DNA from 3 places in the Mesorhizobium sp. L48C026A00 genome. Region 1 is predicted to be linked to each of the others. Evidence: riboswitches for the same ligand, from Rfam matches in the RefSeq annotation. Region 1 holds a riboswitch; each other region holds the start of a gene.
The links. Region 1 has a riboswitch for cobalamin ahead of X738_RS56220 (CbtB domain-containing protein). Riboswitches for the same ligand answer to the same signal wherever they lie in the genome.

Region 2: it holds a riboswitch for cobalamin, as region 1 does, so the genes downstream of both, metE (5-methyltetrahydropteroyltriglutamate--homocysteine S-methyltransferase) here and X738_RS56220 (CbtB domain-containing protein) in region 1, are expected to answer to the same signal.
Region 3: it holds a riboswitch for cobalamin, as region 1 does, so the genes downstream of both, X738_RS46325 (aromatic ring-hydroxylating oxygenase subunit alpha) here and X738_RS56220 (CbtB domain-containing protein) in region 1, are expected to answer to the same signal.

Annotation. Positions count from the first base shown of each region.
Region 1 is NZ_AYWU01000006.1:469,521-472,790, forward strand. It holds gene X738_RS56210 (methyltransferase family protein) at 1-239, opposite strand, end outside; gene X738_RS56215 (heparan-alpha-glucosaminide N-acetyltransferase) at 236-1,228, opposite strand; cobalamin riboswitch at 1,615-1,824, shown strand; gene X738_RS56220 (CbtB domain-containing protein) at 1,862-2,041, shown strand; gene X738_RS56225 (CbtA family protein) at 2,057-2,821, shown strand; gene cobU (bifunctional adenosylcobinamide kinase/adenosylcobinamide-phosphate guanylyltransferase) at 2,844-3,270, shown strand, end outside.
Region 2 is NZ_AYWU01000063.1:2,480-5,749, forward strand. It holds gene X738_RS79710 (MFS transporter) at 1-788, shown strand, start outside; cobalamin riboswitch at 1,291-1,491, shown strand; gene metE (5-methyltetrahydropteroyltriglutamate--homocysteine S-methyltransferase) at 1,586-3,270, shown strand, end outside.
Region 3 is NZ_AYWU01000001.1:162,813-166,082, forward strand. It holds gene X738_RS46310 (DUF680 domain-containing protein) at 1-206, opposite strand, end outside; gene X738_RS46315 (DUF680 domain-containing protein) at 281-505, opposite strand; gene X738_RS46320 (DUF680 domain-containing protein) at 573-779, opposite strand; cobalamin riboswitch at 1,287-1,489, shown strand; gene X738_RS46325 (aromatic ring-hydroxylating oxygenase subunit alpha) at 1,603-2,850, shown strand; gene X738_RS46330 (hybrid-cluster NAD(P)-dependent oxidoreductase) at 2,874-3,270, shown strand, end outside.

The sequences.
Region 1 (3,270 bases):
GCCCGGATCATGATGCGGATCGCCGTGAACCAGAGTGCGACGACGCCGAACAATGCCACCCAGCCGGCCGCGAACAGGATGTCGCCCAAAAGGCCGCCGATCCATGGCAGCGGATAAAGCAAGCCAAGCGCGATGCTGACGGCGATGGCCGCGACATAGATCAGCGGCGGCCACGGTATAAACCCCGGTTTTTGCTGTCCCGGTTTCTGTTGGCCCGGTTTCTGCTGATGGTCGGTCATTGTGCTCCTCCCTCCATCAAAGTGCCGTCGGCCTTGGCAGTGCAGGCGCCGGCGAGCTCGTCGAGATGCGCCTTCCATTCCGCAGCCTGGTCGTTGCGGTAGAGCCGATCAAACGTGGCCTCGCCCTCGAGCGTATCGAGCATGCAGACACAATAGCTGCTGCAGAACTCCGTGTCGCGCGATTGCTCGCACGATGCCTGGCATTCTTTCAGGAAGGTGACCTGCCTGGTTTCGACGGCTGCCGGCATGACTTGCGAAATCAGCCAGACCGAGCCGATCAGCACCGGCTGGTGGATCAGATAGAAGGCGAGGCTGTGCCGGCCGATAAAGACCAGCGGATTAGTCCAGCGGCCGGGCGTTAGGCCCGCCAGCCGCGTCAGCATGCCGGAGGCGAAGGCAAGCTTTGCCGCTGCGATGCCGGCAAGCACAGCGCCGAACCATGGAAACAGCGGGACATAATCGTTGGAGCGCGGGTTGGTTGCCGACAGGCCGACCCACCACAGGGCCGGATGATCGAAGATCTCGGACCTGAGGTAGAGCGGCGCGGTGATGACGAAAGCTGCGACAACCAGCGTCAGCAGCGCCGGCAGCCGCAGAAACGCCAGGCCGAGCAGGCTGGCGAGCGCGATCTCGTGCAGGATGCCGAAGAAGATGAAACTGTCGGGTGTGGCAAGCCTGGTGGCGGCCGATATGGCGAGCGCCGCCCCGCCGACCATGGCGAAGCGTTTCCAGAAGCCGTTCCAGCGGATTTGCTTGCCATGGGCGAGGAACAGGCTGACGCCGACCAGGAACAGGAAGGTCGAAGCGATGCAGCGCGCGTAGAATTTCCACCAGCCAAAGGCGGTCAGGCCGGGATCGGTGTAGCCGAAGAATTCGAGATCCCAGGTGAAATGGTAGCTCGCCATGGCAAGCAAAGCGATGCCGCGGGCTACGTCGATGGCGATGATGCGCCTGGATCGGTCCTGAACGGCCGGCGTAGGAATGGTCATGGTCTCGCAATTCTGATTCAGTGCTGCAAGACGACTATCATGGTTGCCCCGGACAAAAGAAGACAGGGCCCATTGATGCCCAGGGCTTAGGCTAAAGCGCCGTATGCCGCTCGCAGCCAGTGGTCGAGGCCGGCGCCGCCCCTCATTGCCCTGCCGGGCATTTCTCCCCGTAAACGGGGCGAAAGAAGCTGGCCGCAACGCCGGCGCCCTTCTTGCAACGCTGGTGATTGGCGAAACCATCGATGACAGCGCCCCGGGGCAGCGCGGACGATCGGCTTTCAACCTGTCAAGATCGCGGCGTCGAGGAACCAAGCTGGTCTGCCGGCACGGCGCATTCGCGCTGCTAGCTGGCGGAATTTGGTTTGCCGGGCGCGGCGATTCTGCCTATAGTCGCAGCCGTCGTCGGTTCCGTTTTGGAACCAAGAGGGAATGCGGTAGGGGCAAAATTCGCCCGATGCCGTGGCTGCCCCCGCAACTGTGTGCGGTAGTCCTCTCCATATGCCACTGAAGATTTTCTTCGGGAAGAGCTTCTTCGGGAAGGTGGGGAAGGGCGCTGATCCGCGAGCCAGGAGACCTGCCGGCGACAGGAGAACTGACTTCTATGCCCTCGGGTGGAGGGCGAAAGGACAAGACATGAATACCGCTTCCGTCTCGCTCGGCGCTTCCGTCTCCTCGCAGTCGCGCTTTGTGCAGTTGGCGCTTGCTGCATTTCTCGGCGTTTTCGTCATGGGCTTTGTCGGCTTCTCGCATATCGATGCGGTCCACAATGCCGCTCACGACTATCGCCATTCGATGGGCTTTCCCTGCCACTGACGAGGGGCTGACACCATGACACTGTTTCGCAACGTCGTGTTCATCGCGGCGATCGCAGGGCTAGTGGCCGGCGTCGTTCTGGCCTGCATGCAGGCCTACGCCACCGTGCCACTCATCCTCAAGGCAGAAGTCTACGAACAGGCCGGCGGTGGTCACACGCATGACCATGGTTTGGCGCCGGCCGCAGCAGGCAGCAATGCCATGAGCAGCGCCGTGCCGGCTGAAGCAGCCACCGCGGAAGAGGAAGGCTGGGCGCCGGCCGATGGCTTCGAGCGCTTCGCTTTCAACGTCGTTGCCAACGTCGTCACCGGCATCGGCTTTGCGCTGATCCTGGTCGCCGCTTCGGAATTCGCCGGCGGCATCGGCAATTGGCGACAGGGCCTGTTCTGGGGGATTGCCGGCTTCGCCGTGTTCACGCTGGCCCCGAACCTCGGCCTGCCGCCCGAATTGCCGGCGATGCCGGCGGCCGATTTCGCCCAGCGCCAGATCTGGTGGACGGCGACCGTGGTGGCGACGGCTGCCGGTCTCGGGCTGCTCGCCTTTCGCAAATCGCTGCCGCTGGCCCTTCTTGCCGTAGCGTTGATCGTCGCGCCGCATATTGTCGGCGCGCCGCAGCCCGACAGTTTCGAATCGCCCATCCCGGAAGGCCTGCACCACCAGTTCGTGGTGGCGGTGACGCTGACCAATCTGGTGTTCTGGCTGGTGCTCGGCGCTGTCGTCGGCTTGGTGCGCGGCCGCTTGACCGGCACCGCAACCGGCCTGCGCGATAGCCTTGCCTGATCGCGCTGCTCCAGGCAGCAAGCTGACCTTGGTCGTCGGCGGTGCACGCTCGGGAAAGAGCGCGCATGCCGAAAGCCTGGTGACGGCCTGTCCAGCGCCGTGGACCTACATCGCCACGGCGCAAGCCTATGACGACGAGATGCACGAACGCATCGCGCTGCACCGGGCGCGGCGTTGCGACGGCTGGACGACGATCGATGCGCCGCTCGATCTCGTCGGCGCGATCGGGGCGCTGCCTGACGGCCGGCCTGTCCTGATCGACTGCCTGACGCTGTGGCTGTCCAACCATATGCTGGCCGAACGCGACATTGAGGCCGAATGCCGAGGGCTGGCGGATGTGCTGTCGCGGCCGCGCGGCCCGTGGTTCGTGGTTTCCAACGAGGTCGGCCAGGGCATCGTGCCTGACAATGCGCTTGCCCGCCGGTTTCGCGATGCCGCCGGCCGGCTCA
Region 2 (3,270 bases), on a different contig from region 1:
TCCGAGAAGTTCTCTCCAACGAATGGGTCATTCGCGGTGCGTTCTTTATACTGGCGATCAGCTGCTTCTTTCTGGCATGGAGTGAGCACGTTTGGCTGAGCTGTCTGCTCCTCATGCCAGCCGGTGCGGCCTGGATTCAATCATTCTCGCTGTTTAACGTCACAGTGCAGCTTTCGGCGCCGCGGTGGGTGGTTGGACGCGCCCTGTCTCTCTATCAGACGGCCACATATGGCGGCATGGCGGCGGGAAGCTGGCTCTGGGGCGAACTGGCGGATGTCCAAGGTGTTTCGGGAGCCTTCCTCGTCGCCAGCGTGGTTCTTGTGATTGGGGGACTGATGGGGATCGTTCTGCGTCAGCCGGATTTCGAAACGCTCAATCTGGATCCGACCAACAAGTTCAGCGAACCGACGCTGCAACTTGACCTGCGGCCACGAAGCGGTCCGATCATGGTGATGGTCGATTATCGTATCGATCAGAGAGATGTCCCGGAATTTCTCAGTGTGATGACATCGTGGCGAAAAGCCCGGCTGCGAGATGGCGCCAGACAATGGGCGTTGCTGCGTGACCTGGAAAAGCCCGAACTATGGACCGAGTGTTATCACGTGCCAACTTGGGTCGAGTACGTTCGCCACAACAACAGGCAGACCCAGGATGACGCCGAAATCGTTGCGCGCCTGGAAGCGCTGCACCGTGGCGATTGCCCGCCCAAGACGCATTACAAGATCGAACGCCAAACCGTGCGCGTGCACGACGATTTGCCGCTCAGGCCTCACTTGGACAGGACTTGAGCTGGCCCGGTGGTTTGAGCCAGGTTAGCTTGAGCCGGTGGGCTGCGAACAGCAGTTCGAGACATTGGCCTCGATCACTTCGCAACAGGCCGCTGCACTTGGCCTCGGGTGCTCCCCTCGAAATCGTTGTGTCGTGTCACCGACGGCGGCACGGCCAAGACCTTCCACATGGGTAACTGCCTCGCCATTGAGGCGAATGTGGTCGCGAGCAGATCACCAACAAAGCGGTCGGAACCTCGGAGCCGAAGTGCGACGCCGAGGTGGCGTTCGCATGATGCGGGAAGCAGCACCAAGGCGCTTGCCGGTATGTTTGCCGCCGGCAGCCGACGAACTCCTATCCTCCTGGACAAGGGCGCCGTGCGTCATTGCTTTGATTTACCGGCCGCTCAAGGCTCCCACAGTTTTCGCTTTCGAGACGACCTTTGGGAAACATGCAACGGGAATTTAACATAACGACATAAACATTTCTTTATGCGGCGTTGACAAGGAAGCGAACTGCTGTAATTGTCTCCCGTGTCGTGGTTCTCCGTACGGCGCTGCCGCAGCGGAGCTAAGAGGGAAGCCGGTGCGATGCCGGCGCTGCCCCCGCAACTGTTAGCGGCGAGCCAACTCCACTCATGTCACTGAGGCGAAATAGCCTTGGGAAGACGGGTAGAGGCTATGACCCGCGAGCCAGGAGACCTGCCACGGCGAATTACGTCCACGGGCCGGGTGTCTCGGTGGCCGCTGCAGCCTGGCGTTCGTGCCGGCCTGCTAGCGCCTTCCTTGTCACCGACGCCCCAACCATCGGGGTTGGCATGACTGTCTCTCAGCAAATTCCTGTAGCAACGCTCGGCGTGCCGCGCTTCGGTCGTAAGCGAGAACTGAAATTCGCGCTTGAAAGCTACTGGTCCGGAAAATCTTCCGCTGGCGACCTTCTCACGACTGCGAAGGCGCTGCGTGCCGCTAGCTGGGAGGAGCAGCGCGATCGCGGCGTGTCGAAAATCCCGTCGAACGACTTCTCGCTCTACGATCATGTGCTCGACACCGCAGTCATGGTCGGCGCCGTGCCAGCCCGTTACGCCTGGAATGGCGGCGAGGTCCCACTCGACATCTACTTCGCCATGGCGCGCGGCAACCAAGGTCAGACGGAGGATTGTGGACAGCATGCGGCTCATGGGCCTAGTGTAACCGCGATGGAAATGACCAAGTGGTTTGACACAAACTATCACTACATTGTGCCGGAACTAGACGATGATCAGACGTTCGCCCTTTCGTCGACGAAGCCGGTTGATTACTTCCTCGAGGCTAAAGCGCTCGGCATTCACACACGCCCAGTCATGCTTGGACCGATCACCTTCCTCAAGCTGGCGAAATCGCCTGCCGAAGGATTCGATCCCATCGCGCTCCTGCCGCGGCTGCTGCCCGTCTACGAGCAACTCCTGCAGAGGCTGAAGCTGTCGGGAGCCGACTGGGTGCAGATCGATGAGCCAGCGCTTGTCCTCGATCTGAACCCCAACGAACGAGCTGCGTTCGAATTCGCCTATGGCCAGCTGTCAAAAGCCGCGCCCAAGCTGAAGATCATGCTGGCTACCTATTTCGGGCCGCTGGGAGACAATCTCGAAACCGCGGTTTCTCTGCCCCTGGCCGGGCTGCATATTGATCTCGTGCGCGCTCCCGAGCAGCTGGAAACGGTGGGTCGGCTCGCACCGAAGGATCTGGTGCTCTCGCTTGGCTTGATCGATGGCCGCAACGTCTGGCGTGCGAACCTGCCCGCCATTCTCGACCGCATCAAACCGATCGTCGCCGGCTGGCCCTTGGACCGCGTCGAGATCGCGCCTTCTTGTTCGATGCTGCATGTGCCGATCGACCTGCGCATGGAGACGGAAATCGACGCGGATATCAGGTCGTGGCTCGCCTTCGCGGCCCAGAAGACCGACGAGTTGGTGTTGCTGGCCCGGGCCCTGTCCCAAGGCAGGGATGCGGTGGCAGGCGCTTTGAAAGCGTCTGCCGAGGCTGCCGCCACTCGCGTGACATCCACGAAGATCCATGACCCGCTTGTCGAGGGGCGGATCGCCAGCATCGACGACAGCATGAAGCGACGAGAGAGCGCTTTTGCCGAGCGCTCCAGAGTCCAGGCCGGCACGCTCGGGCTGCCGCCGTTCCCGACGACGACCATCGGGTCCTTCCCGCAGACGCCGCAGGTATGCAGGGCGCGGGCCGCTCATGGGAAGGGCCAGCTGAGCTATGTCGACTACGAGACCTTCCTGAAGAAGGAGATCGAGGCTGCAATTCGCTGGCAGGAAGAGATCGGGCTGGACGTGCTGGTGCACGGTGAGTTCGAACGAAACGACATGGTACAGCATTTCGGCGAGCAGCTGTCCGGCTTCGCCTTCACCCAGCATGCCTGGGTACAAAGCTATGGGTCCCGCTACGTGCGTCCCCCCATCATCTTCGGCGACGTATCGAGGCGCAATCCGATGACGGTGCGCTGGTGGCAATT
Region 3 (3,270 bases), on a different contig from region 1:
TGCGGGGCGGACTTCTGTACGTCGCCCGACGAGTTGAGCAGCTTGTAGACCGGCGAGCCGGTATTGCGTACCGAAGAAGTCTGCGTGTTGTCGACGTTGATGGTCGCCTGCTTGTTGATGTCGGTTCTGCCAAAGTTGTCGCTACCGGCAAAAGCGCCGCCCGCAGCAATCAAAAGCGCGGCGGCGGTAAGAACGATCTTCTTCATTTTCAAAACTCCTGGATTTTCTTGGTTCCGCCAGCCCGGCGGGCAAATGCCGCCGCCGCTGTTGGAACGAACTGTTAGTTGTTGCCGAACAGGTTACGGTCGCTGCCGTTGACGGGTTTCTCGTCAGCCGGAACCGGATTCTGCGCCGAAGCCGAATTCCGAATCGAAGCCGTGTACGAGTTGCTGTCGACCGCAGCGGCCGGCTGGTTGGCGCCGTTCGATCCAAAGTTGTCGCTGCCGGCAAAAGCGCTGCCGGAGATGGCCACAATGGCGGCGGTGGCAAGAATGAGCTTCTTCATTTCAAATACTCCTGAGTTCCTCAGATCCCGAGCGGCGGACCGCCACTTTGCTGTTTGGGACCAGCTGTTAATTGTTGCCGAAAAGGTTGCGGTCGGCGCCCTGGCCAACGGGCTGCTTTTCAGCGTGAGCCGGCGTCTGGACAGAGGCCGTATACGAGCTGTCGACCGCGACGGCCGGCTGGTTGGCGGCGTTGGACCCATAATGGTCGCTGCCGGCAAAGGCGCTGCCGGTGATGGCCAGAGCGGCGACGGCAGCAAGAGCGATCTTTTTCATTTTAGTACTCCAGTATCTTGGTCTTCAGTCCGTCTAGCGGCGTGTCTTGGGAGGATGCGCGCGTCGTTCGGATAGCCCCGATGTGGGAAGGCCATTCGGCGGATTCCAATCACGAAGTTGTTCTGTGTGGACCAAGAATCTACACCTTGAAATTGTACCAGAGGCATCTACCACTATGGTTTTATGGTTCGTTTTCAATATTTTATGCCAAATTTGCCGTTCGACGATTTGACGGATTGGCGGATCTGCGTTCACTGCGTGCTGCACGCATTGTCAACAGAAACGAACCGTTCGGTTCGATTTTAGAAGCGGCTAATAGTCACTTTTGTAAACTGTTAACCTTCCTGGTCTCCGCCGCGGGTCGGATTCGATGTCACGGCAGCCGACAATGGCCGCCGACAAAGCGGGTTTCAGCCCTGCAGATATAAACCTGCAGGTTTCGCCGGCGGTGTCGCGCCGCATGGATACGATGTCGCTTTCATGCCGGCAGTCAGCCGGCCGGCATGATTAGATCACGCCATCTCAGGTGCCGCTTGGTGACGACGAAGCGGAGAATTGGGAAGCCGGTCAGAACCCGGCGCTGCCCCCGCAACGGTGGTGGAGTTCAAGTCGCAACGGGAGACCACTGGGCCACAAGCCTGGGAAGGTGTCGCGACGAGTCCGCAAGGACACTCCAGAGCCCGGAAACCAGCCCGAGATTTTCAGACTCGACTGATCGCGGTGGGCGGTCAAGAGGTGGATGATGCACGTCCGGCCCTGTCGCCGGCGTGCAAACGGTCCTCCCTCCATCACCACCAGTTCAGTCCTTACACGAGGACAGGACATGGACGCGCGCAACGACATGCTGAGGCTCTTGCACGGCCGCAGGCAAGGCTATTCGCTCGAGCAGCCCTTCTACACCGATCCAGATTTCTTCAAGCTCGACATGGAGCTGATCTGGTATCGCGACTGGCTGTTCATCGGCCACGATTGCGAGTTGCCGAAAGCTGGCAGCTATATCACCGCCCAGATCGGCGACTATCCGGTCGTGCTGGTCCGCGACCAGCAAGGCAAGATCAATGCCTTCCACAATTCCTGCCGGCATCGCGGCAGCCGTGTCTGCAATGCCGACAAGGGCACTGCGGCGAAGCTGGTCTGCCCCTATCACCAGTGGACCTACGAGCTGGACGGCCGGCTGTTGTTTGCTCGCCAGATGGCAGACGGCTTCGACAAAAGCCAGTTCAGCCTGAAGCCGGTGGCTTGCGAAAGCGTTGGCGGCTACATCTTCATCTGCCTGGCCAACGAGCCGGCCGACTTCGCGCCGATGCGCGCCATGATCGAGCCTTACCTCCTGCCGCACCGGCTGCGCGAGGCAAAAATCGCCTTCGAATCGACCATCGTCGAGAAGGGCAACTGGAAGCTCGTCTGGGAGAACAACCGCGAGTGCTACCATTGCGCCGGCAACCATCCGGAACTCTGCAAGACATTCCCGGAAGCGCCGACCGTGACCGGCGTGCAGGGCGCCGACAGCGATCCAGAGATGCTCGCGCACTGGGCGAAATGCGAGGCGGCGGGCTTGCCGAGCAAGTTCCGCATCGATCCGGCCGGGCAGTATCGCGCCACCCGCGCGCCGCTGCTGCGCGACGCCGTCAGCTACACGATGACGGGAAGACGCGCGGTGAAGAAGAAACTTTCCGACAGCGTTTCGACCGACCGTATCGGCTCGCTGCTGCTCTATCACTATCCGACGAGTTGGAACCATATCCTCGGCGATCATGCCGTCACCTTCCGCGTGCTGCCGATCAGTGTCACGGAAACGGCCGTCACCACCAAATGGCTTGTCCACAAGGACGCGGTCGAAGGCGTCGATTACGACCTCGCCGAACTCACCCATGTCTGGACCGAGACCAACGACCAGGACCGTCGCATTGTCGAGGAAAACGCCTTCGGCATCCTGTCGCCGGCCTATGAGCCCGGCCCCTATTCGGAACTGCATGAGGGCGGCGTCATCCAGTTCGTCGAATGGTACGCCTCCTTCATCGGGCCGCGCCTTGCCGAGGCCGGGCGGCCGGCGCTGCGCAGCGTCGCCTGAGCGAGGTCAAGGGGATGAATGCGATGACGGACCTTGGCCTCTACCGCCATCTCGACGAGATGGCGCCCTGGAACGACAGGCTCCAGGTGCTGGAAGTCATCGGCGTCAGCGACGAGGCGCCTGACGTGAAGACCTTTACCTTCCGCTCTGACAACCAGACCTGGTTCCGCTACAGACCGGGGCAGTTCGTGACGCTGGAACTGCCGACCACCGAGGGCCTGATGATGCGGACCTATACGCTGTCGTCCTCGCCGTCGAGGCCGTTCTCGATCGCGGTGACGGTGAAAGCGCAGGCCGGCAGCCTCGGCACCCGCTGGATGTTCGACAATTTGAAGCCCGGCGTTCACGTGAAGGCCTATGGGCCGGCGGGCGACTTTTCGCTGCACAGCCATCCAGCGGCCAAGTATCTGTTCATTTCGG